Regions from separate parts of the Bacillus sp. PK3-067 genome, predicted to be linked through region 1. Evidence: predicted binding sites of a transcription regulator. Region 1 holds the regulator's gene; each other region holds the start of a gene.

Region 1 (7,778 bases):
AGTTAGGAGATGCCCTATTGAAAGCAGTTATTTCTGAAGCGAAAGAACTAGGGGTAAAAACAATGACACTTGAAGTACGTGTATCAAATGAAGTAGCAAAGCAGTTATACAGAAAATACGGATTTCAAAATGGTGGGATTCGTAAACGATACTATGCAGACAATCAGGAAGATGGTCTCGTAATGTGGGTGAATATATAATGGAAAAAAATACGATTATACTTGGTATTGAAACAAGTTGTGATGAAACAGCAGTAGCAGTTGTTAAAAATGGAACGGAAATTATTGCGAATGTCGTTGCATCACAAATTGAAAGTCATAAACGTTTTGGCGGCGTTGTACCAGAGATTGCATCCCGTCATCATGTAGAAGAAATTACAGTTGTGTTAGAAGAAGCTTTAAAGGAAGCAAACATCACATTCGATGATATTGATGCAATTGCTGTAACAGAAGGTCCTGGTTTAGTAGGAGCACTTCTAATTGGAGTAAATGCAGCGAAGGCAGTAGCGTTTGCACATGATATTCCGTTAGTCGGTGTTCATCATATTGCTGGTCATATTTATGCGAACCGTTTAGTAAAAGAAGTTCAATTCCCGTTATTATCACTTGTTGTATCTGGTGGGCATACAGAACTTGTTTATATGAAAGAACATGGTTCATTCGAAGTAATTGGTGAAACACGAGACGATGCAGCTGGAGAAGCATATGATAAAGTAGCTCGTACGTTATCTATGCCATATCCAGGTGGTCCTCATATTGATCGCCTTGCACATGAAGGAGAACCGACAATTGATTTGCCTCGTGCATGGCTAGAACCGGATTCGTATGATTTTAGCTTTAGTGGATTGAAATCAGCAGTTATCAACACTGTGCATAACGCAAAACAGCGCGGTATAGAAATTGCACCAGAAGATTTAGCGGCAAGTTTCCAAGAAAGTGTAATAGATGTACTTGTAACGAAAGCAGCTCGTGCAGCAGAAGCTTATAATGTAAAGCAGTTACTTCTTGCTGGTGGAGTAGCTGCTAATAAAGGACTTCGTGCGCGATTAGAAGAGGAATTTGCACAAAAAGAAAACATTGAATTAATTATTCCGCCGCTATCTTTATGCACAGATAATGCAGCGATGATTGCAGCGGCAGGGACAATTGCTTATGAACAAGGTAAGCGTGCAACATTAGCCTTAAATGCAAATCCAGGATTAGATATTGAAGCATAGTTATACACATAATTAACCACAGGTTGTGGATAAAACCCATATTATCTGTTGATAATGTGGGTTTTATTGTGTATATAAAATGTTGATAACTTTTTTACTGACTGTGGATAATGTGGAAAAGTTATTTTGATGTTTATTTTATAAAGGTGGATATGTGTATAAACTTGTGGATAAATAGGTTGATGTCAGACCTTTGAATTTGTTCTTTTTCGGGAAATAAAAAGCAAGAAGATATCCCCGAAAAACATTTTGAAACATCTCCCCATTATAGAAGATGCTAATCTTGTCAATCTTTGTCGTTAAAACGATATTTCGTGTCGAATTGTTAATATATATAGGGTTACAATAGATATATTTAAAAAATCGTTAGTATATTCTAAGTTACGATAGATATATTCAAAAAATTGTTTAAGTACTAAAAAAGATGTCACATAGTCAAAAATCCTGACTTATGAGACATCTTCCTTATTTAAATATGCTTATACATGCAGCTCTTCCCATTCTGCCATACAAGTTTCAAGTTGTTCTTGTAGCGTTTGCTTTTTAGTTGTAATTTCACTAGCTTTTTCATAATCTGCATATATTTCTGGTAAGCAAAGTTGATCTTCTAACGTAGCAATTTCTTCTTCTAATTCCACTATACTTTGTTCTAGCTCTTCAATTTTTCTAGTGCGTTGACGCTCTAGTTTTTTACGCTCTTTTTCTTCTAAATAATTTAATTTCTCTTGTGCAACCACCTTTTGAACAGGAACGTCACTTTCTTGCTGTTCAAGTTCTGCACGTTCAATCATTTCATTTTTCTTTTCAACGTAGTAATCGTAATCCCCTAAATATTCCTGTGCACCTTCTGTTGATAACTCAACCACAGTCGTTGTTACACGGTTAATAAAGTAGCGGTCATGTGAGACGAATAGAAGAGTCCCTGGGTAATCAATTAAAGCATTCTCCAAAATCTCTTTACTATTTAAATCAAGGTGGTTCGTAGGCTCATCTAGAATTAACAAATTTGACTTTTGCATCATAAGTTTTGCAAGAGCTAATCGAGCTTTTTGTCCACCACTAAGGGAAGATACTGGTTTCAGTACATCATCTCCTGTGAATAAAAAATTCCCAAGTATAGTACGGATTTCTTTTTCCGGTTGCAGTGGATATTCATCCCATAGTTCATTTAAAACCCGTTTAGAAGATGTTAAGTTTGCTTGTTCTTGATCATAATAACCAACAGATACATTTGATCCGAAAGAAACATCACCATTTAATAGTGGTAACTTATTCACAATGGATTTTAACAATGTGGATTTCCCAATTCCGTTTGGACCAACTAAAGCAACACTATCTCCGCGAGTTAAGCGCATAGTTACATGTTCAATTATAGGGTTTCCATCATAGCCGATGGTTGCATCATTTACTTGTAAAACATCATTTCCACTTTGTTTTTCAATATCGAAGTGGAATGATGCTGACTTAGAATCCCCTAATGGTCTCGTTAATAATTCCATTCTGTCTAGTTGTTTACGGCGACTTTGAGCACGTTTCGTTGTAGAAGCGCGAGCTATATTCTTTTGAACGAAGTCCTCAAGTTTTGCGATTTCATCTTGTTGTTTTTCGTAACGTTTCATTTCTTGCTCATATAATGCTGATTTTAAGTCTAAATATTTACTGTAGTTACCAACAAATCGTCTGCTTTCTTTATTCGAAATTTCATATACTTGTGTAACGAGTTTGTCTAAGAAATAACGGTCATGTGAGACGATTAATATTGCGCCAGGATAACCTTGCAAATATTGCTCAAGCCATGTTAATGTTTCGATGTCTAAATGGTTTGTAGGCTCGTCCAAAATAAGTAAGTCTGGTTTTGTTAATAATAATTTCCCGAGAGCTAATCTTGTTTTTTGCCCGCCGCTTAAAGTAGAGATCGTCGTCTGGTGCGTTTCAACTGGGAAGCCAAGGCCGCTTAAAATGGAGCGAATATCCGCTTCATATTGATATCCACCTTGATCTTTATAATTGAGTTGTAGTTGGTCATAATCAGCTAACAATCTTTCATATGTAGCTTCGTTTGAAAAGTTTTCTTCTTTTCCCATTTCTTGCTCAAGCCTTCGAAGTTTTGTCTCCATTTGCTGTAAGTGGGTAAAGACGGTTAGCATTTCATCCCAAATTGTTAAAGACGTTTCTAGTCCAGTATTTTGAGCTAAATATCCGATTGAGACATCTTTCGGTTTTATAATTTCGCCACCATCATGAGATAATTCACCAGCGATAATTTTTAATAATGTAGATTTTCCTGCTCCATTCCTTCCAACTAATGCGATACGATCTTTTGTTTGTACTTCCAATTTTATGTTTGCAAGAATCGTTTCTGCACCGTATAATTTCGAAAGCGCGTTTACTTGTAATAAAATCAATGTTTTCACCTCAAATAATTTCTTAACTTTGCCATGTTTATATTTCTCAATCATACTAAAAATAGTGTATAGTTTAAAATAAAGAGAGAATACTTCTTCTCTTTATTATACAAGGAATTTAATGAGTGCTAAACTTCTGTATTTGATTAAAGTATATGAATAAAGATAGGAAGAGAGGAGAGGTCATATGGATCAGCAAAAGATTCCACAAGCCACTGCTAAAAGATTGCCTCTATACTATCGATTTATCCAAAACTTATCTCTTTCTGGTAAGCAGCGTGTTTCATCGGCCGAATTGAGTGAGGCAGTAAAAGTAGATTCCGCAACAATACGAAGAGATTTTTCGTATTTTGGAGCGTTAGGGAAAAAGGGATATGGATATAACGTAAATTATTTATTATCATTTTTCCGCGAAACACTTGATCAAGATGATATAACACGTGTAGCACTTATTGGAGTAGGTAATTTAGGGACCGCTTTCTTACATTATAATTTCACGAAAAACAATAATACAAAAATTGAAATGGCATTTGATGTTAGTGAAGAGAAAGTTGGAACAGAAATCGGGGGCATTCCTGTATATCATTTAGATGAATTAGAAGAGAGATTATCAAATGATATACAAGTGGCAATATTAACAGTACCGGCTACAGTAGCACAAGCTGTAGCAGATAGATTAGCTGAAACAAGCGTGCACGGTATTTTGAATTTCACACCAGCGCGATTAAACGTATCAGAGAATATTAGAATTCATCATATTGACTTAGCTGTAGAGTTACAAACATTAGTTTACTTTTTGAAAAACTATCCACAATAAAACGCAGAGGAAGCGACCTCTGCGTTTTATTATTGTTTCTTCTTTGTGAATTTAACTAATATAAGGCGAAGTGCCAAATTAAAATCAATTGTTGCCATAACTGCAAATAGTATTGTCCACATATTCCAGATTGTATCTGTCACGTTCGTAATGGCGAAGCGTGTAAAGATACATCCAAGAAGGAAGTATAGTGCAGCCATGAACAATGGTGAGTTTCTCATACAAAAAATCCTCCGATAAAGCCTTGCATTTTTTCAGCTTCTTTAATCATTTCTTGAATTTGTTCATTGCTCATAAAAATTTGCCCAATAGCGACTAATGTATTCATCGCAACATGAGCTGCAATCGGAACGATAATACGTTTCGTCTTCACATATAAGAAGGCGAATACGAGCCCCATAGCAGTGTATACCAATAAGTGAGTAAAATCAAAATGAATTGTTGCGAATACAAGCGAACTAATGATAGCTGCGATAAAGAAGTTAAACTTCTTATAAAGCGTGCCGAATAGAATTTTTCTAAATACGATTTCTTCTAAGATAGGTCCAATTATAGATACAACAATAAGGAACCAAGGTATCGTTCTTGCGATGTCCATCAGTCTGTCTGTATTCTCAGATCCACGTGGAACCCCAAATACATACATTTCAATCATACCTGCAATGGATTGTGAGATGATTGCTAAGAAGAACCCGATAAAAATCCATCCAATAGTAGCTGGAACAGAAGAGCGCATTGGATCTAAATGCCTGTCACGAATATCTGTTCTAAGTAACCAAAGCACGATACATAATGCAATAAAGAAGCTAATGATTGCCCAGTGTCCCGTTATGATTTGTCCTTTTTCTTCAATGGTAAATCCTCTATTATCATAGAGTCCTGTTTTTAGGAGAAGTGGTAATCCAACAACGCCAGATAACTGCATTAAAATGTATGTAATGATAATCCACCAGTATTGTTTCTTCAAATGGTTTAACCATCCTTTCTAACTATAGTGTATGAGATAAGTTAGGATAACATGTAAATATGCTACCTACGATATAAACCTCTTGAATTATGTTTTTTTCGTAAATCCTTATTTGAAATTATAATAGAAGACAGGAGAAAGTTGTATGTGTAGCGAAAACAACTTAGGGTGTCCTTTCATATTGTAACATACGAGCAGTGGAAACAACGATTCATATAGTAAAGGCAGTATTGTATATAGAAAGTTTATATAGTGATTTGCGAAAAAATTATGATTTTTTTACTTGCAAAAGAAATTGAGATTATTTATTATTATAAGTGTGTTAGCACTCGGATGACTTGAGTGCTAATAAAAGAAATTTACATAACAAAATGAGGAGGTTATTGTTCATGCTAAAGCCATTAGGTGATCGCGTTGTAATTGAGCTTGTTCAAGCAGAAGAAAAAACAGCAAGTGGTATCGTATTACCAGATACTGCAAAAGAAAAACCACAAGAGGGTAAAGTTGTTGCAGTAGGTACTGGTCGAGTGCTTGAGAATGGTGAGCGTGTTGCTTTAGAGGTAGCAGCAGGTGATCTTATCATCTTCTCAAAATATGCAGGTACTGAAGTGAAATATGAAGGTACAGACTACTTGATTTTACGTGAAAGTGACATTTTAGCAGTTATCGGTTAATTATATAAATCTTAAAAAATCCAAGGGGGTCAATTATTATGGCAAAAGATATTAAATTTAGTGAAGAAGCACGTCGTTCGATGCTTCGCGGTGTCGACACTCTTGCAAACGCAGTAAAAGTTACGCTTGGACCAAAAGGTCGTAACGTTGTACTTGAGAAAAAATTTGGTTCACCACTTATTACAAATGATGGTGTAACAATCGCAAAAGAAATCGAATTAGAAGATGCATTCGAAAACATGGGTGCGAAATTAGTAGCAGAAGTTGCTAGCAAAACAAATGACGTAGCTGGTGACGGAACAACAACTGCAACTGTATTAGCGCAAGCTATGATTCGTGAAGGTCTTAAAAACGTAACAGCTGGTGCGAACCCAATGGGTCTTCGTAAAGGTATCGAAAAAGCTGTTACTGCTGCAATTGAAGAATTAAAAACGATTTCTAAACCAATCGAAGGCAAATCTTCTATCGCACAAGTAGCTGCTATTTCTGCAGCTGACGAAGAAGTAGGTCAATTAATCGCTGAAGCAATGGAGCGCGTTGGTAACGACGGCGTTATTACTTTAGAAGAGTCTAAAGGATTCACAACAGAATTAGACGTAGTAGAAGGTATGCAATTTGATCGTGGCTATGCATCTCCTTACATGATTACTGATTCTGACAAAATGGAAGCAGTTCTTGATAACCCATATATCTTAATTACTGACAAAAAGATTTCTAACATTCAAGAAATCTTACCAGTATTAGAGCAAGTGGTACAACAAGGTAAACCACTTCTTATCATTGCTGAAGATGTAGAAGGCGAAGCATTAGCTACATTAGTAGTGAACAAACTTCGTGGTACATTCAATGTAGTAGCTGTTAAAGCTCCTGGATTTGGTGACCGTCGTAAAGCAATGCTAGAAGATATCGCAATCTTAACTGGTGGCGAAGTGATCACTGAAGAATTAGGCCGTGACTTAAAATCTGCTACAGTTGAATCTTTAGGACGCGCTGGTAAAGTTGTTGTTACAAAAGAAAACACAACTGTAGTTGAAGGTGTAGGAAGCACAGAACAAATCGAAGCTCGCATCGGTCAAATCCGTGCGCAATTAGAAGAAACAACTTCTGAATTCGATCGCGAAAAATTACAAGAGCGTCTTGCTAAACTAGCAGGTGGCGTAGCAGTAATTAAAGTAGGTGCAGCAACTGAAACTGAGTTAAAAGAGCGCAAACTTCGCATTGAAGATGCACTTAACTCAACTCGTGCAGCAGTAGAAGAAGGTATCGTTGCAGGTGGTGGTACTTCACTTATGAACGTATACACAAAAGTAGCTTCTATCGTAGCTGAAGGCGACGAAGCAACAGGTATCAACATCGTACTTCGTGCACTAGAAGAGCCAGTTCGTCAAATCGCAATCAACGCTGGTCTCGAAGGATCTGTAGTTGTAGAGCGTCTAAAAGGCGAAAAAGTAGGCGTTGGTTTCAACGCAGCTACTGGCGAATGGGTTAACATGCTTGAGTCTGGTATCGTAGATCCAGCTAAAGTAACTCGTTCTGCACTTCAAAACGCAGCATCTGTTGCAGCTATGTTCTTAACAACTGAAGCTGTAGTAGCTGACAAGCCAGAACCAAATGCACCAGCAATGCCTGACATGGGCGGCATGGGCATGGGCGGTATGGGCGGAATGATGTAATTCCGTTTGTCCTAAAAAACATCCAT
Region 2 (7,778 bases), on a different replicon from region 1:
TTGATTTTCTGTATTTTATATCGAAAATATGATTGAATCCCTCAATACTTTGTGATATTCTTCACAAGAATATATCTTCTCTTTTGAATTTCGATTTACCACTTTACTATATCAAAATATTAAAATACCTCGTTTATCCTTATTATTCATATAAAAGAAATCTCGTTTTTAACTTCATGTTTCGGGTTAAATTAAAGAATTTCTTTTAATGTATAATTCATGGAATTTTACTCGCCTCAAATCATGTGAAAATTTTCACATGATTTGAGGCGAAATTAAACTTTCTTTACTTATACGTTTAATTTCTTTTTTATTTAGTATCTGAAATGTATTCAAATTCTCTAGCTGGTAAGGATGAGGGGCGGCTATTTGTATGGATACAGGATATACTATCAAATAATTTAACAAACAGGATAAAGAATTCATAAGAGAATTTATATATTTTTCTAATTGGGAGTGATTATTTTGTCACAACAACAACTAAAAAAGGATATTGGTTTCTTTGCAGCATTAACCACAGTTATTGGTACCGTTATCGGCGCCGGAGTATTTTTCAAGCCCACTGCATTATATGGAGTAACAGGAACAGCTAGCCTAGGATTACTTGCATGGGTAATTGGTGGTATCTTGACCGTTTGCGCAGGACTAACTGCTGCTGAACTATCTGCCGCTATTCCTGAAACGGGGGGGATGATGGCATATTTAAAGAGGACTTATGGAAACTTAACTGCTTTCTTGCTTGGCTGGGCACAAACTGTCATATACTTCCCTGCAAATATTGCAGCTCTTGCTATTATTTTCGGGACACAAACGATTAGTTTATTTGGCCTAAATGTTAATGAACACAAAATGCTAATTATCGCAATTGCAATTATCACAGCAACATTTGTAACTCTTATGAACTTTTTAGGAGCTAAAGCGGCTGGCGGTATCCAAATGGCTTCGACTATATGTAAATTGCTTCCACTAGCATTAATTATTATTTTTGGTTTACTACACAAAAGTGACGTTACTTTTCAGCTTTTTCCAATTGAGGCAGGGCCGAACAAATCTATGATATCTGCCCTTGGATCTGGTTTACTCGCAACAATGTTCGCCTATGATGGATGGATTCATGTAGGGAATATTGCTGGAGAAATGAAAAACCCTAAAAAAGACTTGCCTAAAGCAATCGTATTAGGATTATCAACAGTAATGGTTGTTTATTTATTAATTAATGTCGCGTTTCTAATGGTCATGTCTGCAACATCGCTCGCAGGTACTGATACACCCGCTTCTCAAGTAGCTACAATTCTTTTTGGAGCTATGGGAGGAAAACTAGTTACCATTGGCATTTTAATTTCCGTATTTGGAACGATTAATGGTTATATTATGACAGGAATGCGAATTCCTTATGCCATGGCTATTGAGAACAAACTACCATTTAGTAAATGGTTTGCTACATTATCTAAAACTAGTCGGGTCCCTTATAATTCTGGTCTATTTATGCTATTTATTTCAATTATTATGATGGCCGTCGGCGGATTCAATACTCTTACTGATATGTTGGTATTTGTAATATGGATATTCTACACAATGACATTCCTTGCTGTATTCATCTTACGAAAAAGGGAACCCGAACTTGTGCGACCTTATAAAGTTCCATTGTATCCTTTTATACCATTAGTTGCTATTATTGGCGGATTGTTCATTGTTATTAATACCTTATTCACTCAACCTCTGCTAGCTTTATGTGGAATAGGTCTAACTGCACTCGGCCTCCCTATTTATTACACTATGCGTAAAAAGGGACAATTTGGTTTAGAAAATCATAACGAGTAGACCAGTCTTTCTTAAAGATGTGATACAAAATTTTATGATTAGATTGCAATTAATAAATAGTCTATTTTACTTCTTTATCCTTCTAAAAGATACATTAGTCTAACAAATAATAAACAAGGAGAACCCTTTTTGGGTTCTCCTTGTTTATTATTTGCCAGTGTTCTAGTTCTTTACCCTAAGTTAATTTATGCTTTATCCATGTTGCATTTCTACCTTTAGAAACTAATTTAATGTATCCCTGTGAATTTAAAGCGTGTAATGTTTTATTTATAGTACTTTCACTTATGTCTGGATACATGTTCCGAATATTTTCTTTAGTAAAAGGATTATCTTGTCTGTCTATGTATTTTTCAATTCTTTTTCTTTTAGTATGAGTGCTAATACAATTTTTTATTACACAATATAATTCTTTATATGCAACTAAAACAATGTCCAAAAAAATTTTCATCCAGAAAACTACATTATGATCGCCTTGATACCAGTGAGCTGCAGATTTATACAGAGCATCATAATAATCTGATTCATATTCTTTGAAATATTTATCTATACATGTATATTTTACAAATGTAAATCCACTTTCAATTAATAACCATTGAATTAATATTTTTGCTAACTTGCCATTTCCTTTATTAAATGGATAAATACATAGGAAATTTAAGATAAATTGAGGAATTAGTAGGAGCGGATGAAAATTCCCTTTAGCCCTTAATGCATTATACTGTTCGCATAGATGATACAAATATTGCGGAACCATATCATATAAAACAACTGTACGTAATTTAAGTTGATCTTTTAACTTTGGAATAGAAGATAATACAAGTTCGCTTTTTCTCCAATTACCACTTTCAGAAGTTGAATAATTCATTAATTGGAAGTGCAATTCTTGAATTGTTTGCGGTTTAATAGGTAATTTGTGGTTTTCTTTTTGCACAAGTTCTAATGTTTTGCAATAACAAAATAAAGCGTCCTCTTCCAATGTTTGAGGGCTAGCATGATGATCAACTAATTTTTTTAACTGTTTATTTGAGAATGTAAACTTTTCATATATATTAGGAAAAGTTTTAATATATTGCAGTGATATACTCTTTTCCAAAAGATTAAATATCTCTGGTTTTTGAGTTTGATATGCTGATATTGCTCCTTTATATTCACTGATTTTACTTATAATATTTATTAGTTCTCTTTTAAATTCTAAATTTGTATATTTTTCTTCAAAGAAATTTCTCATCTCGTTCCCTCCTATCCCTAAGGTTTATTACCAAATTTGTATGCTCCATTATCCCCTAATTTTCACATTACCTACTGTATGCTCGTTATTTTATAAACGTCTAATAAGAATGTAATCAAACGATAGCCAGATGCACATAGAAATCACTCTCTTCCATAAATGTATGTAATTTAATAGATTTCTAATGTTTATTAACAAATAAAAAAGCACTTCCTTAAACTTCTAAAAAAGTGCTTCTTATTTAATCAAATATATCTGTCCTTAGTGACTTAAAGGAAACTATGCACAAAAGGTATCAACATTTTGTGAAAATCATAACATATTTAGCTATAAATAATTATGTCGCTTCTAAAAACGTTCAATCTTGATATGTTATGAACTAATGTCGTACAGAATCTTAATTTCTTAATAATGTTTATAAAATGATTCTTTACAAGATGAAAGTACTTTATTTCTATTTAAACAAACATTTTTTCTATACTATTTGCTTTCTGAGTATATTAGATTAGGTACCTTTAAACTGTTGCTAAGTATTTATATATTCGACATAATTTTATACGATAAATTCATCTTATAGTATTGGTGACATGGTATCTTTTAATGTATGTACAGAATGATTAAAGTTAAACTTTTCTTCCGCATTTAACTCAATTTCTATAATTTCTCGAATACCTTCGCGATTAATAACAGCAGGAACTCCTATATATACATCATTATGACCATATTCATTTTCAAGGTATGCAGATACTGTTAATACACTATTTTCATGATGTAGAATTGCCTTTGTTATACGTAATAAAGACATTCCAATTCCATAACAGGTTGCTCCCTTACGTTCAATTATATGATAGGCCGCATCACGTGAACGAACAAAAATTTCGTCTAAGTCACTTTGATTATACTGACTTTTATTTTCTAAAATGGTTTGTAGCTTTTGAACGCCCACTGACACATGACTCCAAACCGGAAGCTCCGTATCACCATGTTCACCAATTATATAAGCATGAACATTATGAGAATCGATCTCAAAATATTCTCCTAACATGTAACGGAAACGTGCAGAATCAAGTGTTGTACCTGAACCAATTACGCGTTCTTTCGGCAATCCAGATTCTTTCCAAGTTACATATGTTAAAATGTCCACTGGATTTGTTGCAATTAAGAAAATACCATCGAATCCGCTTGACATGACATTACGTATAATTTCTTTAAAAATCTTAGTATTTTTTTCAACTAAGTCTAAACGTGTTTCACCTGGTCTCTGTGGCAATCCGGCCGTTATTACAACAATTTGTGCATCTTTACAGTCCTCACAGCTACCCTTCCATACTTTTGTTGGTGATGGTGAAAAAGGAATTGCATGACTTAAATCCATTGCTTCTCCTTCTGCTCTTGCTTCATTTACATCTACAAGAACGAATTCTTCTGCCAACCCCTGATTAATCATACAATATGCATAACTACACCCTACGGCCCCTGTACCAATTAAAACTACACGATTAATATTTTTATTCATTTATAGATCCCTCACTATTTATGTTATGTTTTTGTGCATTGTTGTTATTCTAATAAAAAGAGATTTAATTGATTTTGAATAAACAAATAATGAACTCGAAATACATTAATGTTCAATACCAAATAGTTAAACTTAAATTCCTTTTCATATGTATTTCCAGCAAATATTGCTCCAACATTATTTCTTATTTAACTCAAAAAAATATTATGTATAGCTTCACTAGATAAGATGATTTTTCTTTATCTATATTTCAAAGATTCATTGATATGCTGTGGAAAATCTAGTTTATACATCTAGTTAAATAAAATTGTTAGCGCTTACATTTTTATTAAGATTCATTAATTGATTATCACTTCTCATAATGACATTCATGCTTATATTATCTTCATTCAAATCTAATTACTGCAAATTTTTATTTTTTATATCGAAGGTTATCTCACCTATTTTAGCAATAACCCCCTAAAAGCACTTCTATACCAAATAAACTTTTTCAAAATTCATTTTCTAATAAACCCCCCACTAATTTTTTAGAGTTTTCTGTAATAAATTTGACATGTGATCTTGCATTTTATATTAACAAATTTAAGTCACATAAGTTGTGAATGTTTTTTGTATATTTCTCTTCCCTTATATGTCTAACAAAAACAAATAATATATTTTATAAAAGAAAAAAATATATTTAAAAGAATTATTAAAACGGTATTTCCAGCTAATTAAGCCAACTTATATAAAAATAACATTCAAAATAATTATGTTATTTTTATACGAAAATGATTATATTAGTAGCTCAAATTTTTATTTGTGTTTGTAATGGGATGTTTTCCTCACATTGAGATTCAACTAAATCGCCCTTCTGTTCAGCTGTAGGGTTGTTTTGGGTTATATAATGATATACCATGCCAACAAATACAGATCCACCAATAATATTTCCAATTGTAACTGGAATTAAATTATAAATAGCCCCACTAAAAGAAATAGTATTGGGATGTGGCGATACCAGGGAGATTGCAAATAGCGATAAATTTGCAATGCTATGTTCATATCCAGATAAAAAGAATGTAAAAACCAATAACATCATAACAATTATTTTTGCTGTATCCCCTTTTACTTGAGAAGGAAGGAAGCATGCTAGACAAACAAGCCAATTACATAAAATAGCTTTGAAAAATAGCTGTATTGTCGGTGTATTCATTTTTACTTCAACAACATTACTTATCAAATGTTCATATTCAATTTGATCAAAAATACCAGTACCATAAAATAATAACGCAAAAAATATTGCACCTACCAGATTACCTAAAAAACAAGCACCCCAGTTACGACAAGTATCTGAGACCGTTGTTTTTTTTCGTAAGGTCGAAATTGTAAAATACATTGTATTCCCAGTAAATAATTCCGCTCCACCATATATTATTAATATAAGTGCAATTCCAAAAAATAAAGAAGCACTTAAATAAGTTGCAGGTGAATTTACAACGTGAAAAAAATCCCCTAATTTAAAACATAATACTATAATAAATCCAATATAGATGCCGGCTAGTAATGCACGAACAAAATATTGTATTGGGGTTATATCTAATATTTGTTTCTTCTTTTGTGCAAGTTTTATAGCATCAGCTATCCCTTGTTCTAACATAAAATTACACACTCCTTTAATTCATGGTTTTTATAAATAATCCTAAGAATAAACTACATGTTTCAATATTCACTTTCAAGATTTTGTTCAATATTTCACAAAATAAACATACTCACTTTACAAAATGATTCAAATGATGTGCAATCTGCTATATTCACTAAATCCTAGAAGGTGCATAATACACGAATATACCTAGTCAATATAGAATAAAAGAATAATTAATCTGGTATAGAAAGTTTTAATTTATCATGTTTAGGAAAAACACTCCATCTTAATTTTTACTTACTTGTATAGGGACCTATCAGGAAATTATTCGCATTTATACATAAAAAAGCTTTAATTATAAGGTTACAGTGTGTTTGTATGCGTTATTCTTTAAAAATTGAAGAAATACTACTATCAGCAAACATATTCAACATTTTCCATCTGAAATATCTTAGTAACATTTTTAAAATTTGCCTCTAACCTATGAGTTTAATGGGATCATCTTTGTATCTCATTACCCGAATAAAGATAATTTGTGACATATTTTAAAATAAACTATATATCAAGCAATCTGCTTTTTAAAATTGTTATAATATGAACGAACATCATTGCTCAATACTTCACAATAAAAAGGAGAAATTGATATGAGAAAACGAAAACGCTTAGTAATTATCGGTAATAGTATATCTAGTTTACGTTGTATTGAACAGATTTTAATACAAAATCCTAATATGTATAGCATTTCTATTTTCAGTGATGAACTCTATCCTCTCTACAATCAAATAAACACTATTTCTTTAAATTTAGATATTAAAAATAGAATACAAAAGCAATATAATTGGTACAAACAACATAATATTAAGCTTTTTACAAACGAAAAAGTAATAGAAATTGATCGTGAGGACGAGGTCATTGTTACAGATAAACGCCGTATTGTTTTCTACGATAAACTCATCATTGCAACAGGATCTACTGCTTTTATTTTTCCCGTTAAAGGACTACAATTATTTGGAGTAAATAAACTTAGAACAACTGAAGAAATCCAATTTCTATTAAATATTAAGAAGCATGCAAAGAAAGCTATTATTATTGGCAATGGCATGCTCGGTCTAAAAATTGCACAAAAATTATTTGATTTTGGAATAGACGTCCACGTAGTTCATTTCAGTTCACACTTAATGGCAAAACAAGATATATTGGATTGTTCATCACTATGTAACAAGCTAAAAGCAAAAGGAATTCAATTTCTCATGGAAAAAAACACGGTTAAAATCCTAGGTACAGACTACGCAGAGGGGATTCAATTCGAAGATGGCACTATTAAAAAATATGATTTAATTGTAATACCTATTGGTAGGCGACCTAATACACATTTAGCAGAAAAAGCTGGCTTACATGTTAAACGTGGCATAGTTGTTAATAAGCATATGCAAACAAATGATAAATTAATTTATGCAATTGGTGAATGCACTGAACACAATGGGATTACATTAGGATTTCCAGCCCCCCTCCATGCACAAGCTACTGTATTAGCCGAGCATATAACAAATGTACAGACAAATACTCTTTTTGCATAATTTCTTAGTTAATTA
Region 3 (7,778 bases), 740 kb from region 1:
AATTGGCATGTTCCACACATTGGAGTATATACATATAATACTGTTTTTTCTTCGTTCTCTATTAGGGCTGTAGCTTCGGCTCCTGTCCAATCAATCACTTCTATCATTCCTTACCGTAAATATTCTGTATAAACGTCAATGTCGGCTCCCCATAATACATTTGCTAAGTGTGTAGATGGCGCAGTTGCCACTTCTCGGTACGAGCGATCAATATAGATATGCTCGGCTTGCGGGAATTCTTTTCGAAATTGTTTCCTTAACTTTTCTCCAGCATCATCAGCATCCACTAGCACATACACTTCCTTATCAAAAAACTGATCAACGAGCTCATCCATTTTCGACAAACCAATTGTACCATTTGTACAAACAATTTCCACCGGTTCACGAATAATAGATTCAATCTTTCTTCTATCTGATGTACCTTCTACAATAATGACTTTTTCTACATAAATCATATGTCATCACCCGATCACCATATACTATACAACCTTGAACTTAGTATATAGTATATTCGTTATTTTCATGTTGTTTCCTGTTTATTTTTGCAAAAGAAAAGCGCAAGCGGCTCGTTTAGATTGTGAGGGGGGATGGAGCTTCTGACGTAAAGGCGCTTTTGGCCTTGTAGGAAGAAGCGAAGCCACCGAACAATCTAGCCGCTGGAGCTGGATCATAAAGAAAAGCGGAACCGACTGTTTAGCCCTGTTGGCTAAGGTTCTTTCGCACAGAAGACGCTTTTTGTCTTCTCGTGCGGAAGGTTCTTAGACATGAAGGGCTAGGAGGTGGAGCTGGACAATGAAAAGCGCAAGCGGCTCGTTTAGATTGTGAAGACTTATGAAACCTTACCAAAAAACAGTTTTTCTCATAATAGCTTATTTATTTACATATAACTTGAATTTCATTATTTCACAAAAAATAAAAAAGGACAGCACAAAGGCTGTCCTTTAGTCGACTATAATTAGTCTTGGTTTGTCATTTCTGCATATTTTTCTGCAGTTAATAACTTCTCAACTTGGCTTGCATCAGAAAGTTCAACTTTAACCATCCATGCACCCTCGTATGGAGATTCGTTAACAAGTTCTGGTTGGTCACTTAATTCTTCGTTTACTGCTACAACTTTACCGCTTACAGGTGCGTATAACTCAGAAACTGTTTTAACAGATTCTACGCTTCCGAATGGCTCGTTAGCTTCGATTGTTGCACCTACTTCAGGAAGTTCAACGAATACGATATCGCCTAGCTCACCTTGTGCAAAGTGAGTGATACCGATAACAACTTCATTACCTTCAGTTTTTACCCATTCGTGTTCTTCAGAGTAACGTAAATTATTTGGAATGCTCATGACTGTACCTCCAGTGAATGTATTAATTATGTAAAAATACCTTATTGGTACTTTTTCCACACACTTTCAAACTGCTCTTCATTAAAACCAAGTGTTACATTCGTTCCATCTGTTACAATTGGACGTTTAATCAACATGCCATCAGATGCTAAAAGCTCATACATTTCGTCTTCGCTTGCATCTTTCAACTTATCTTTTAGACCAAGTTCACGGTAACGCATTCCACTTGTATTAAAGAATTTTTTTAATGGTAATTCACTTTTTTCATGTAAATTACGTAAATCTTCTTTTGATGGTGGATTTTCAACAATATGAATCATCTCATATGCTACATCGTTTGCCTCAAACCATTTCTTTGCCTTTTGACATGTGCCACACTTTGGATATGAATAAAATGTTACTGTCATAAATTCACCTACTTTTTTACTAACCTTTACCTTTATCATATAGAAAACGTTTTATTATTTCAAACCATTATTCGCTAAACTTTTACTTATTTCGTGATAATTTTTAATAATCCTGCGAATTTTTCTTATTTTTCCGCCATTTGTTAAGAAAAAAATAAATATATAAATTTTTTAGATTCTGCACCAAACATATATCTTAAACAAGCGTTTGATTAATTCTCCATTTTCTTTCTTAACCTTTGAACTACAGGAGTTTCTTTCTACCGAACATACAGCTTAAACAAACGTTTGATTAATTCTCTATTTTTCTTTGTTAACCCTTGAGTTACATCGGTTTCTTCCTACCGAACATACAGCTTAAACAAACGTTTGATTAAAAAAATAAGAAGCCTCTTTTGTAGGCTCCTTCATTATCTATTTAAATAATCTGCAATTGTTTGAAATACGACGATATACATATTATGAATACTTTCTTCTGTATTTCCACCATTCGATAAACCAATTGCCCATTGTTGTCCTTCACCACTTCCGATATTCGCAAACCCTTGCGTATACATAGCATTTACATCTTTTCGGGCACTGTTATACTCTATCCCTTTTGTAATAAAAATCGAATATGATTTATCTTGTAAACCGATAAAAAACACTGGTTTCTTTAGTGATGAAAATACATTTTTATATTGCTCTGTTGAGGCTTCTTGAAAGTGATCTTTCATTATTAGAAAACCATCTACTTCCTTAGATTTCTTTTCCAGTTCCTCTAACTTCATTTCCTCAAACTTTATATTCCTAAACGTATCTTTCGGCTTTTCTCCAACAACTCCAATTACGAGTGCTCTTCCGTTATATTCTAATTTTTCTCCTTCGTTATTCTTTGCACACCCAGCACCTACTAGGCATAACAATATAAAAACTAAAAAATATGATAAACGCTTCATTTAGCACCCTCACCCTTCTTTTTAGTCAAGTGACAAAAACGTAAGGTTAATTCAAGAAAATGTAAGTAAAATCGATAGCCCAATTCACGTTTCTATATTATAATCAATTGAATTTACTTACATTACTAAACATAGGAGATCAACATGAAGAAATTTAAACTTTCATCTTTTCTTCCGTTAAGTTATATACTTCTACTCGTACTCGTAAGTCCCCTTTACGACGTATTAAATAAATCGACTGTTCACGCAGTAGACGTTACAACTGTAGTAGATGATTGGATTCCATTTGTAAAAGCATTTATTATTCCTTATTTACTTTGGTTTCCATACTTATACGGCGCACTTATTTATTACTGTTTTGCTGACCGAAAGCAATATTATGTTACTTTAAGTAGTGTTATTTTTGGAAAGCTTGCTTGTTTTTCTATTTATTATTTTTGGCAAACAACTGTACCGCGTCCGACTGTCGTTGGAACAGATGTATTTTCTGAACTAGTTCGCTATATTTATAGTATCGATCAACCGGTAAACTGTTTCCCTAGCATTCACGTTCTTACTACATTTGTAATTATGTTAGCTGCCTTTAAGCGTAGAGAACAACATGCTTTTGAATATTACATCCTTACTTTCTTCGGTACACTTATTATTTTATCAACGCTATTTACGAAGCAGCATGCCTTTTTAGATGCCGTTTCTGGAATGACACTTGCAAGCATACTATACTTCGGAGTTCAGCTCTTATTAGCAAAAGAACCAATAAAAGTTCCAGTAAAACAAAATCATAAAATGTAACATAAAAAAGCAGACTGTGGCTCAGTCTGCTTTTATCTATTATTAAGGAGATTTTCAATTTAAGATTGCGGTACAGTCATATCACCAGAATGAATACGACCTGCTTTTTTAAGAGCAATGTAAAGTATATAAGAAACAGCTACTGGAATGACGATATAAGTAATTACCATCGCCGGGAGAACTTCCCATCCTTGGCTGGAAATTAAATTAATTGGTGCGATAAGAGAACTTAATCCAAGACCTGCAATTTCCTTTCCTGCTTCCAGTTGGAAAATTAATGCTGATACTGGACCGACTATAGCACTGGCGACGACAGTTGGGACGAGAATCATTGGATTTTTAGTGATATTTGGTAACTGTACTTTCGGAGTACAAAGTGCTTGAGCTAATATGCCACCTAAATTGTTTTCTTTTGCTGAGATGACAGAGAATCCGATAAACTGAGCAACGCATCCAGCAAGAGCAGCACCACCTGCAACACCGTCTAAGCTAAGTGCAATTGCTAACGCAGCTGATGAAGCTGGAGAGATAAGTAATAGTCCCCAAACTACTGCAATGACGATAGAAGCGATGAATGGGCTACCAGCTGAGCTATCTTTAATAAACGCTCCAACTGCATTTAAAACAGGAGTAATATTATGAGATAACCAAATGCCTACTAAACCAGAACCTAATATGGCCGCAAATGGAACGAGCATCATATCTAACGCAGTTTTTCCGCTTAAACGTTTACCAATATATACAGCTAAAGTTGCTGTTAATAATGCACCGATTGGCTCACCTGTTTTAATAATTAGACCAGCTTCAGTAATCGAAATGGATCCGGCACCAATCGCTCCGGCTACCATCGCCGAGAAGATTACAAGACCGTTTGCACCGAGCATAAAAGCAATTCCAGCACCAATTGCCGGTGCCATTAGTGATTTTGCAACAACTCCGATTGTAATAAGTAATGGTATATCAACAATTCTTCCTATATTTTCGATCAGTAAACCAATTCCGAGGGATACGAAAATACCTTGTGCGATTCCAGCAGATGCTTTAAATACACGAGACATTATATATTCCTTCATTTGTTTCACCTTCTCCTATAAGTTAGTAACCAATTGTTTTCATATAATCACGTAAAATATCGTTTGATTTTGCGAATCGAGATTCTTCATCCTCTGTTAAATTGAGTTCTACAACTTCTCTTATACCGTCTCTAGTAATAATAGCTGGTACTCCTGTACAAATATCATATTCACCGTACTCACCATCTAAAATGGCTGATACAGCAATGACACGGTGATCATCATTAAAGATTGAACTCGCAATATATGCTAGAGAATTTCCAATCCCGTAATAAGTAGTTCCTTTACGTTTATAAATTTCCCAGCCAGCTTTTGCAGTCTTCTCAACAATTTCATCTAAATCTATTTCACCAAATCGTTCTTTTTGTTCTTCTAAAATTTGCAGAATTGGCTTTCCACCAACAGTTACATGAGACCAAGCAACCATTTGAGAATCACCATGTTCTCCTAATGAATACCCATGAATACTACGAGGATCTACATGTAGCATTTCAGATAAAATTGTTCTTAAGCGAGAAGAATCTAGTGATGTACCAGTACCGATTACGCGATTTCTAGGTAATCCAGATAATTTCCACACTTGATATGTAATAATATCAACTGGGTTCGATGCAAGTAAGAAAATACCATCAAATCCACTTGCCATTACACCACCAACAACACTTTCCATAATCTTCGCACTCGCTCCTAAAGTATCTAAGCGACTTTGTCCAGGTTTTGGTGCTGGCCCTGCTGTAATAATGACAATGTCCATATCTTTGCAGTCTTCATAGCTTCCTGCATATACTTTTGTTCTTGTATTTGTAAAGTTAATGCAATGTGATAAATCCATTGCTTCCCCAACTGCACGTTCATGATTTATATCAATTAATAATAGTTCTTCGCAAATCCCTTGATTTACAATGGAATACGCACAACTGGATCCAACTAATCCAGTACCGATAATTGCAATTTTTCTTGTATGTCTTTTCATAGCAATCTCTCCTAATTGATCATATAATCTATTTCTTTTGTTCTTTACATTCTTAATTATAGAGGTTCCCACGATAGAAACCATGGATACTTTGTGAAATGTTGAACAAAGTTTTTGTCCTTTTTGTGAATTGTCATATTCCATTTTCGTCATATTTGTTACAACTGGAAAAATATTTATTATGTATTTATTGACATATACAAAAAGAAAACGAGCGAATAAATTCGCTCGTTTTCTTTTTCCTGTTATTCCGCACTTAATTGGCTTTTTAATTGCTGTACAATCATCGGATTAGCAGGTGCTGCCGGTTTGTAATAACTCTTTTGCTTTGCGTACTCATACATATTACGTTGGCGCGCCTCGTCTTGATTACGAATTTGAATTAACGTTTGATGTAACTGTTCATTATCAGACTGAGCAATATAATTTGCATAGCTTGTTAAACTTGCATTTAATCCTGCTAAATAATCATTTACCATATCTTTTTCATTCATTTTCCGCTTCCTCCTATCCTAGGAAAGTCATTAATTGCTGTTTCGTATTTCGTGCATCTTGCGCATCTTTTTGTAGCATTTGTTTCAGTTGTGGATCTGTACACGTCTGTGCATACTGCTCCAACTTGTTAATAATTGTTGCGTGTCCACCAATTAAATGACGTAAGTTTTCTACTTCAAGCTCTGTTAAGTTTTGCATATAACATACCCGCCTTTCTTTGTTCATTCATCATTAGTATTTGGTTCTTTTTGGATTGTATTCATCAACTTTTCCCACATATAAAAAAATAAAAGATGAATAGCTAAGCCATTCATCTTTTATACTGGTTATGTATTTATTTTTATAGAGATACAATCATACTTATACTCACAAGTAAGTTCCATATAATGTGTAAAATAATACTAGGTATAATAGATTGCGTCTTTTTGTATAACATAGCAAATACAATCCCCATAATCATTGCCGTAACCGGAAAACCACCATGAAGAATCCCAAAGATGAAGGAAGAAATAATGATACCAACTAGAAAACTATATTTCTTTTCAAAAAATCGATACAAAATACCTCTATATAAAATTTCTTCTTTAATTGGTGTAATTATAGCAACACTTAACACATATATAATACTTTGTAGACTATTTTGAAGTCCTAAGCTCCCTAATTGATCTCGCTGCTGCCCTGCACTTTCAAAGCTAAACAACTCTAACATTACATACTGAGTTAATGCAATGATGATAAAACCTATTAATAAATACAAGTAGGTTTTCCCATTTTTTAAAACAGATACATCCCATATGTTCTTAATAAAATGAAGCACTGGTTTATAAGCAAATAAAACAATAGTAACAACAGCTGCATCAAATAGAAGTAAATAATATCCCTCTAAATTAGCACGTAATACCTCTTCTCCAAAAATTCCGAGGGCTAAAGCAAGGAATAATCCCCCTAAGAGTGAGAACCCTAGAATGCTTGCAATCGTTACAACTAGATTTTTATATGTTATGTTATCTACTTCTCTTTCTGCATTATACGCGTCTAATACTGTTTTTCTCATACTATTCCTCCGTTTGTTTTCATTACCTTAACAAAAATCCTTTAATACAAATATATAGATAATATAACAATTTTTTCAAAAAGAATAATATGCAATTTTACATATTATGAAAACTTTATATTTTATAGTTTTAGGAATAGAATTGCTATGCAATAATTATTATATGAAATTTTAAAAAATACTTCCTATCCACTATAACCCTCGCATCATATAAAACTTATTAGTTAAAGGAGCAATGAACATGAAAACACATGACTTCCTTACAGAAATCCAGAAGGGCTCTGAGCCTAGTCCATATCAAGATCCTATTGCTTTTATTTTCGTTTGCCTTTCCGTAGTCATATACACATTTTTCAAACCTGTAAAATAATATCATGTAATGAGAAAAAGCCTACCGCTCTTTTCGAATTATATGCACTAAAAAACCTTAGAATCACTTCTAAGGTTTTTGTTTGCCTCGCTTCTTATTCACGTAACCCTTTAATAAACGTTTCCAACAATACATGTAGACTTATATCTAAATCTAACGGCAAACCAAATCCGCCCTGTTGTTCAATCGAAGCAAATCCATGACAAATACTTCTGAATCCGCGTGTCGCATGAAGTGCATTCTCTCCTTCTAAGCCATACTGTTGTAAAACTTGAAGACAAAGCTTTACAATTCCGTCACCTGCTTTTCTTACTTCTTCATCTCGTAAAAAAGTTGC
Region 4 (7,778 bases), 2.3 Mb from region 1:
GAAGCTGGAAGGAACAGCTTCTTTATTTTCATTATAAGGATAACGTTTTTACAACCTCACCAATGAAGTGTTTTCTTTTTTTGTTAGTTTGAAGTGAACTTTTGAAAAAATTTGTCTCGGTACATGTACATAACCCATGAGATTGTTATTAAAGAAATGATGATTTGTTTGTTTTTAATTGGTGCATTGAAAACAAGCCAACCAACTATATCAAATAACAAATGTAGCACGATTGAAAGAACTACAAATTGAAGTAACGTATTTAAAAATCTTTTCATAAAGTGTCCCCCTAAAATAATAGGTTTTATTAACAGTTTGATATAGTGATATTATACATTAAATGTGTATTGTGGTAAAATTTACATAAGTTAGTGAAATAAAGTAAATGAAAGTTAGTAAGGGGGGAACATTCATGGAATTCTGGATGGTTATACTGATAGTAGCTGTTGGTTTCATTTATATCGCTGAAAAATTAACTACAATTGAAAAGAAAAATGATGCGCGTTTAAAGAGAATTGAAGATAGATTACAATTAATTACGAAAGAAATGGGAATTATAGAAAGAGAACCTGAAATTAATAAAGAACTACGCCAGCTTGTAGAAGAAGGCAAAAAAATTACAGCAGTTAAGAGAGTAAGAGAAGCTTTTAGTTTTTCCTTACTAGAAGCGAAGCAATATGTTGATAAATTATAAAAAAGATCATCCATTTGGGTGATCTTTTTTACTGCACCATGCGTGTATTTACATAAGCCGCGATTATAAAGTGTCCAATTAGAGTGATAGGAATAACGATTGTGACATTAGGCGTAGTGAAGACACTACCGATTGTCGCAATGACACCAGCAATTAAATTATAAAGACCTACTATTTTTGATAGTTTCACTTTATCAGGCACGCGGCGTTCGTTGAATCCTGATAAGAGCCAAGTGTACTGCTTTACTCCGATGAAATAAGCTAGTGCAAATGAAATGATTGCTACTATAAATAATGTTGGTGAAGCGAAGAGAGTCATTGCAAACACCTCCGTTAATGGGCTATAAATAAATTATAGTCCGAATGTTATAATTTAACAAAATATAAATTTGGTTTTAAGTGTAATAGAAAAATAGAGTATTGGTAATGAGGGGAGATTAAGTATGAATATTGTGGAGTTTCAGAAGTATGTATCAAATTTCAGTAAAGAAAAAGGATTTCAAGATACAACAATTGAAGAGCGTACGATATATACGATGGCGGAATTAGGTGAATTGGCGGAAGTCATATTAAAGCGTGATACAATACAAGATGCGAAAAGAGAAATCGGTTTAGAAATGTTTGATGTAATTTGGAATGTATGTGATTTAGCAAATAAATTAAATATTGATTTAGAGAAGGCGTTTAAAGAAAAAATGAAAATTAATAAAAAGCGTGAATGGTAAGTAGAATTTTAATTTGTAAAGATGGGTGATATGAATGAAAAAGAAGCTTTTTATAGGGGGAATCTTTACTTTAATTAGTGTAATAAGTGTTGTCGTTTACTTAGTTTTTCAAGGCATATTCATTCCGAATCAAATAAGTGCTGATAAGTATGAAATAAAAGGTGTAGATGTCGCATCGTATCAAGGGGATATAGATTGGAGAGAGTTGGAAAAGCAAAATATGAAGTTTGCGTTTATAAAGGCGACTGAAGGAAGTTCGTTTGTGGATGAGTACTTTTCGAAAAATTGGAGGAATGCGAATAAGACAGATATGCGCATCGGAGCGTATCATTTTTTTAGTTTCGATAGTAAGGGTGAAACACAAGCAGAGCAATTTATACGAACTGTTCCAAAATATAAACAAGCACTGCCACCCGTGATTGATGTTGAGTTTTACGCTAACAAAAAAGATAATCCGCCTAAGCGTGAAGATGTTACGAAAGAGTTGGCGGTCATGATTGAAATGCTAGAAAAACATTACGATAAGAAAGTAATATTGTATGCAACGCAAGAGGCGTATGATTTATATATAAAGGATGCGTATCCAAAATGTAATATATGGATTCGTAGTGTTCTTACAAAACCGAGTTTATCTGATGAGAGAAAATGGACGTTTTGGCAATACACGAACCGCGGGAGATTAAGCGGTTATAATGGAAAAGAAAAGTATATTGATTTGAATGTATTTTATGGGAATGAGGAAGAGTTTGAGAATTATGGAATGAAAGATTAAGTTTTAAAGCGTACAAAATTTTGTACGCTTTTTTGTTAATTACATAAAAGTATGCAAATGAAGATGGAACAAACATTTGAGATAAATTGTCTAATATAGGTAATAACTATTTAGCTTGAAAGAAAGGGTTGATAACATGAAAAAGAATACGTTGTTAAAAGTAGGATTATGTGTAGGTTTACTAGGAACAATTCAATTTGTTAGCACAATTTCTTCTGTACAAGCATCACAAAAGGTAGAGAAAACAGTAATAAAAAATGAGACGGGAACCATTTCAATATCTCAGTTAAACAAGAATGTATGGGTTCATACGGAGTTAGGTTATTTTAATGGAGAAGCAGTTCCTTCGAACGGTCTAGTTCTTAATACTACTAAAGGACTAGTGCTTGTTGATTCTTCTTGGGATAACAAATTAACGAAGGAACTAATGGAAATGGTAGAAAAGAAATTTCAGAAGCGCATAACGGATGTCATTATTACACATGCGCACGCTGATCGAATTGGCGGAATAAAAACGTTGAAAGAAAGAGGAATTAAAGCGCATAGTACAGCATTAACCGCAGAACTAGCAAAGAACAGTGGATATGAAGAGCCGCTTGGAGATTTACAAATAATTACGAGTTTGAAGTTTGGCAATACAAAAGTAGAAACGTTCTATCCAGGGAAAGGACATACAGAAGATAATATTGTTGTTTGGTTGCCACAATATCAAATTTTAGCTGGAGGCTGTTTAGTAAAATCTGCGGAAGCTAAAGATTTAGGAAATGTTGCGGATGCGTATGTAAATGAATGGTCTACATCGATTGAGAATGTGCTGAAGCGATATGGAAATATAAATTCGGTAGTACCTGGTCATGGAGAAGTAGGAGACAAGGGATTACTTTTACATACATTGGATTTATTAAAATAAGAAATTGTAGAAATACAAAAGAAAGGAGAAATAATTTTCTCCTTTCTTTCTTCTAACTATATTTAAATGCTGAATCTGTCGATTACGTCAGCATATATTACTGAGATTTTAATTCCAAGTATACAAATACTAGTACTGTCATAATTGCAATAACAACGTAAGTAGCATCAAGCATTATAAGTGTTTTTAAAGTTTCAGTCATCGTAATTCACCCCTGTTATAAAAATATAACATGATCTTTTTATTGATTAGATTAGAGATCATAAAGATAAAATGTATATGAAATTTCTTAAGTAGCTTCTATATAAATATATCATATAAATAATGTAAGTAATGTTAAGATAGTGTAAATGTATTGTAAATAAAGAGGTTTACAATGAAGGCTTTAATAAAAAAAATGATAGTTCCTTAAAATGACAAATACGCTCTTCTTTCTATTGAATGATAGAAAGAAGAGCGTATTTGTATGTCTATTTTCATATGTAATGAATTGCAACTATTTGTACATGGGACTCAAAATTTTTTTCGTTTTATATATTTCTCCAAATTAATTAGCTATTTAAAAGTATCGAAAGATGTGTGCACACTAATGCTTATTTTTTAGTGTCAATAAAAATATTATGTCAACAATATGAACTGTCACAAATCTTTATATATTATTGTGATTGATATCACATCACTTTTTTTCAATGGGTATTATGCTTAAGGTGTAATGAATGATTGGGAGAGGGTGGGATGATATGTTTTGTTATCAATGTGAACAAACGCCAACAGGCGGATGTAAAGTAATGGGTGTTTGTGGGAAGAATGAAACGATTGCGAGTCTACAAGATACGATTGTGTTTGGGCTAAAAGGAATTGCAGCTTATCGCACACATGCTGCTCAGCTAGGGTATACGGATGGATTTGTAGATGCTACAACACAAGAAGCTTTATATATGACATTAACAAATTCTAATTTTAACGAACAAGAGCATATTGATATGGCTATGAAAGTGGGGAAATCAGCTTTACGGGTGATGGAATTATTAGATGAGGCACATACGAATCATTTTGGTGTGCCAGAACCTGTACAAATTACACAAAATCGTGTAGAAGGTAAAGCAATTGTAGTTACGGGCCATAATTTATTTGCATTAGAAGAACTATTAAAGCAAACAGAAGGAAAAGACATTAATATTTATACGCATTCTGAAATGCTACCAGCACACGGATACCCGCAACTGAAAAAATATAAACATTTAAAAGGAAACATCGGTAAGGCATGGTATGATCAAAGACGCCTTTTTGAAAAATTTACTGGTGCCATATTAGCTACAACGAACTGTGTTATGCCAATTAAAGGATCATACTCTGATCGATTCTTTTCATATGACATTGCAGGTTTAGAGGGTGTACAAAAAATTGAAAATGATGATTTTACACCATTGATTCAAAAAGCACTAGAACTTTCAGAAGTACATATGGAGTCGGATGAACAGTTAGTAACAGGGTTTCATCATAATACAGTATTATCATTAGCTCCGGAAATTATTAATGCAGTAAAAGAGGGGAAGATAAAGCGTTTCTTTGTTATTGCCGGTTGTGATGCACCGGGAAAAGGTGGAGAATATTATCGTGAATTAGCAACGTCACTTCCGCCAGAAACAGTTATTTTAACAACTTCTTGCGGGAAATTCCGCTTTAATGATGTGGATTACGGTGTTGTACCTGGTACCGAGATTCCGCGCTACATCGACTTAGGACAATGTAATAATTCCATTTCTACAGTGAAAATAGCAGCTACATTAGCTGATGCTTTCCAATGTGAAGTGAATGAATTGCCAGTAAGTATTGTGCTATCATGGTTTGAACAAAAAGCGGTTGCCATTTTACTCGGGCTATTTAGTCTTGGAATTCAAGATATTCGCATCGGTCCAAAGGCTCCTGAATTTATTTCACCTGGCGTGCTTGATGTATTACAAGAAACATTTGGTTTAAAACTAATTACAAATGCAGCAGAAGACATGGCTATGATGTTATCGTAACGGAAAAGATGTTTTCACTTAATTGTGGCTTTATAAATCATTTGTATGTGTGTGAGTAAACGCACATACAAATGATTATTAATAAAGAAAATCGCTATATCTATAAAATTTATAGAGCTTTTAAAGTATAACACCACATGCCCATCACCTTAAGATTTTAAGTATCCCCAAAACGAAATTTCTACATGAATATCTATAATTTTACCTCTTTTTCATTTGATTTGAAAATCAGCTTTCTATTTTAAAAAAACAACGATACCACCTCAAATTATAGGAATAAAATCCATTCATTTATTAGGAAAATGGATTGAAAATAATAAGGTAGACTAAAAAGTAAAATATTATTTATGATAATCATTCTTTTATAAAATTTAAATTGGAAATAGCCCTACTCATTTTGATTGCGCATTTTCAAAATGGAGGGGCTTTTTTTACTGTAAAATCAATAACTGCATCTTATTTTTGTTGAAAAAATTCTCATTCTTATTTTGAAAGTGATATGGGTACATTTACATGCACATCAATCTTTTATTATGAAGTGGATCTTGAATATATTGTTTTTTATTGACAGACATAAAAATGATTTATTTGCTGTATTGATAATTTATAGACGTTATAATAAAATGTTTATGTATATGTAAACTTAATTTATTTTCGTTTGGTTTTATTGTAAGGTTAGGCAGTGTTGATAACAATAAAATAATGAATATATCACCTGTAAAAAGAATGAAACCAATACGGAGAAGATGATTTCGTTAAAAATTCGAAAAATAAGCGTTATTAGCTCTTGAAGAAAAATGACTAGAAAAATTACAAGCATATGGAAAATAGGGTTATACAAAAAGTCCTAAAGGGGGACGGAATTATGGAGAAAAGAAAGTATTCAGTAACACCACAAGATCGAATGAATTATGTATTAGGTCTTTATTCTGCAGATCAACAAATTAATGCAGTTCTTTATTTTCCTGTAGGTATATCCAAGGAAATACTTGAAGAATCAGTAAGGATAACGTTGCAATTGCAACCAGTTTTGAACAGCCGGTTTGTAGAAAATGATATTCCTTACTGGGAGGAACATTCATCTGACACTAACTCATCTATTTGCTTTTTTGTAGAAGGAAATAATCAAGAACTTGAAATAATGGCAATAGATTTTATTAAGGAACCTGGTGATCGTATTCAGGGGCCTATGGTTCAAACGAAATTATTACGGGGCACTACAATAGATATGTTAGTTGTGAAATTGTCTCATCTATGTTCAGATGGTGCAGGAGTCAAGGAATATATAAAATTGCTTGGAACAATATATACTCACCTTTCATTGGGACGGTCTAAGAAGCAAATTATAAAGGAATTTGATGAGGGAAATGAGAGTTGTCGAGATCAATCACATGTATTCAAATACGCTGGAATATCGGACATAAAAAGTGCGTATCGACCTAACCAAGAACAACAGGCATCGTTATGGTCTTTTCCATCTCAACCTAACAAAAATAAATTTCCCCAAATGTCCGTACGGCGATTGAGCCATAAGCAAACTCTACGTTTAACCCAATGGACAAAAGCACAACAGGTTACCTTGAATGATGTAATCATGACTGCTTACTTCCGAGTTTTATCACATTTCACTGTGTATGCAGAACCTCGTACTGCAGAAAAAATGATTGGTTTGACAATTGATTTACGTCGATATCTGCCTAATAATACAACTGGTGCTATTTGCAACTTATCCGGTATGGAAATGCCAGTGATTAAAATGGAAGACGATGAAACATTTAAGCAGACTCTTGTTCGAGTTAAACAATCAATGGATAAAATAAAGTCTCAAAATCCAGGTCTTTCTTCAGCAGCAGGAATGGAGTTACTGGCAGAAATGAAGCTATCTACAGTGAAGGAAATGTATAATCAGCAATATGAACAGGCTGTACAGATGGGGATGGCGTTGCCATTACTGACAAATTTGGGAGTGATTGCTGAGGAACCTATTCAGTTTGGTCAAATTCAAGCTGAGGACGGGTATATGGCATCACCTATTATGTATGCACCATTCTTTTCAATGGGAGCAAGCTCTTATAATGGAAGGCTTACATTTACGATCGGTTATCATGCGCCGGATACATCAAAAGAAAAGGTAGAAAAATTTTTAGATAGTGTTGCTAATCAACTATCAGAAATAAAATAAAAGAGAATATAGAGAACAGATTTCTAACAGAATTGTATTTTAGGGGCTCGTATCATGTACGGATAATCTCTGGAAATTTTCTCTGACCGCACTTGCCTTTATGCTTTATATGCAATGGGAATGGTAGTGAGAAACAATTTGTATCGTGAAAAAACAAGATATATCGGTATAAAAACAATAAAACAGAGCTGATTTAAATTACACTTTGAATCAGTTCTGTTTTGCTAGTGTGATGGTCCTTACAATAAAAAAAGTAGGCTGTATCCGGTTAGGGTAAAGCGGATTTTTAATTTTTTTGAAAATAAAGTTGACATCCATAACTACTTAGTCATACAATATAGATGTAATAAGTGATACTGAATAGTTCAGATTCACAAAAACGGTTCAGTAAAAAATTCGCCTTAGTACTCTGTAATACTGAATATAAGTCAGACAGAATAGGGGGTAAAGGAGGATCAGAACATGGAA

The links. The regulator Rex, encoded in region 1, represses fermentation and respiration genes when NADH is low (regulators of the CRP and FNR family bind a similar motif). The targets are predictions, from matches to a motif close to TTGTGAAATATTTCACAA.
Region 2: M1D73_RS28000 (L-lactate dehydrogenase) is a predicted target of Rex. The motif match lies at 4,770-4,787, and genes of this name have one in related genera.
Region 3: M1D73_RS25585 (L-lactate dehydrogenase) is a predicted target of Rex. The motif match lies at 5,614-5,631, and genes of this name have one in related genera.
Region 4: hcp (hydroxylamine reductase) is a predicted target of Rex. The motif match lies at 3,761-3,778, and genes of this name have one in related genera.

The regions. Positions count from the first base shown of each region.
Region 1 covers NZ_CP096490.1:251,741-259,518, forward strand. Annotated here, with positions in the region: gene rimI (ribosomal protein S18-alanine N-acetyltransferase) at 1-200, shown strand, start outside; gene tsaD (tRNA (adenosine(37)-N6)-threonylcarbamoyltransferase complex transferase subunit TsaD) at 200-1,216, shown strand; gene M1D73_RS01495 (ABC-F family ATP-binding cassette domain-containing protein) at 1,696-3,621, opposite strand; gene M1D73_RS01500 (redox-sensing transcriptional repressor Rex) at 3,809-4,438, shown strand; gene M1D73_RS01505 (YdiK family protein) at 4,468-4,659, opposite strand; gene M1D73_RS01510 (CPBP family intramembrane glutamic endopeptidase) at 4,656-5,405, opposite strand; gene groES (co-chaperone GroES) at 5,795-6,079, shown strand; gene groL (chaperonin GroEL) at 6,118-7,752, shown strand.
Region 2 covers NZ_CP096491.1:25,819-33,596, reverse strand. Annotated here, with positions in the region: gene M1D73_RS28010 (APC family permease) at 466-1,821, shown strand; gene M1D73_RS28005 (Fic family protein) at 1,997-3,049, opposite strand; gene M1D73_RS28000 (L-lactate dehydrogenase) at 3,621-4,565, opposite strand; gene M1D73_RS27995 (formate/nitrite transporter family protein) at 5,353-6,201, opposite strand; gene M1D73_RS27990 (FAD-dependent oxidoreductase) at 6,831-7,763, shown strand.
Region 3 covers NZ_CP096490.1:4,937,689-4,945,466, forward strand. Annotated here, with positions in the region: gene M1D73_RS25550 (thioredoxin family protein) at 1-107, opposite strand, end outside; gene M1D73_RS25555 (toprim domain-containing protein) at 111-455, opposite strand; gene gcvH (glycine cleavage system protein GcvH) at 956-1,339, opposite strand; gene M1D73_RS25565 (arsenate reductase family protein) at 1,381-1,746, opposite strand; gene M1D73_RS25570 (hypothetical protein) at 2,157-2,684, opposite strand; gene M1D73_RS25575 (phosphatase PAP2 family protein) at 2,829-3,476, shown strand; gene M1D73_RS25580 (PTS sugar transporter subunit IIC) at 3,536-4,549, opposite strand; gene M1D73_RS25585 (L-lactate dehydrogenase) at 4,572-5,522, opposite strand; gene M1D73_RS25590 (spore coat protein) at 5,768-6,016, opposite strand; gene M1D73_RS25595 (hypothetical protein) at 6,030-6,215, opposite strand; gene M1D73_RS25600 (CPBP family intramembrane glutamic endopeptidase) at 6,358-7,071, opposite strand; gene M1D73_RS25605 (TetR/AcrR family transcriptional regulator) at 7,536-7,778, opposite strand, start outside.
Region 4 covers NZ_CP096490.1:3,424,840-3,432,617, reverse strand. Annotated here, with positions in the region: gene M1D73_RS17650 (hypothetical protein) at 84-278, opposite strand; gene M1D73_RS17645 (hypothetical protein) at 413-694, shown strand; gene M1D73_RS17640 (DUF3784 domain-containing protein) at 723-1,013, opposite strand; gene M1D73_RS17635 (MazG nucleotide pyrophosphohydrolase domain-containing protein) at 1,138-1,419, shown strand; gene M1D73_RS17630 (glycoside hydrolase family 25 protein) at 1,454-2,191, shown strand; gene bla2 (BcII family subclass B1 metallo-beta-lactamase) at 2,328-3,101, shown strand; gene hcp (hydroxylamine reductase) at 3,842-5,128, shown strand; gene M1D73_RS17615 (condensation domain-containing protein) at 5,994-7,310, shown strand; gene M1D73_RS17610 (PadR family transcriptional regulator) at 7,773-7,778, shown strand, end outside.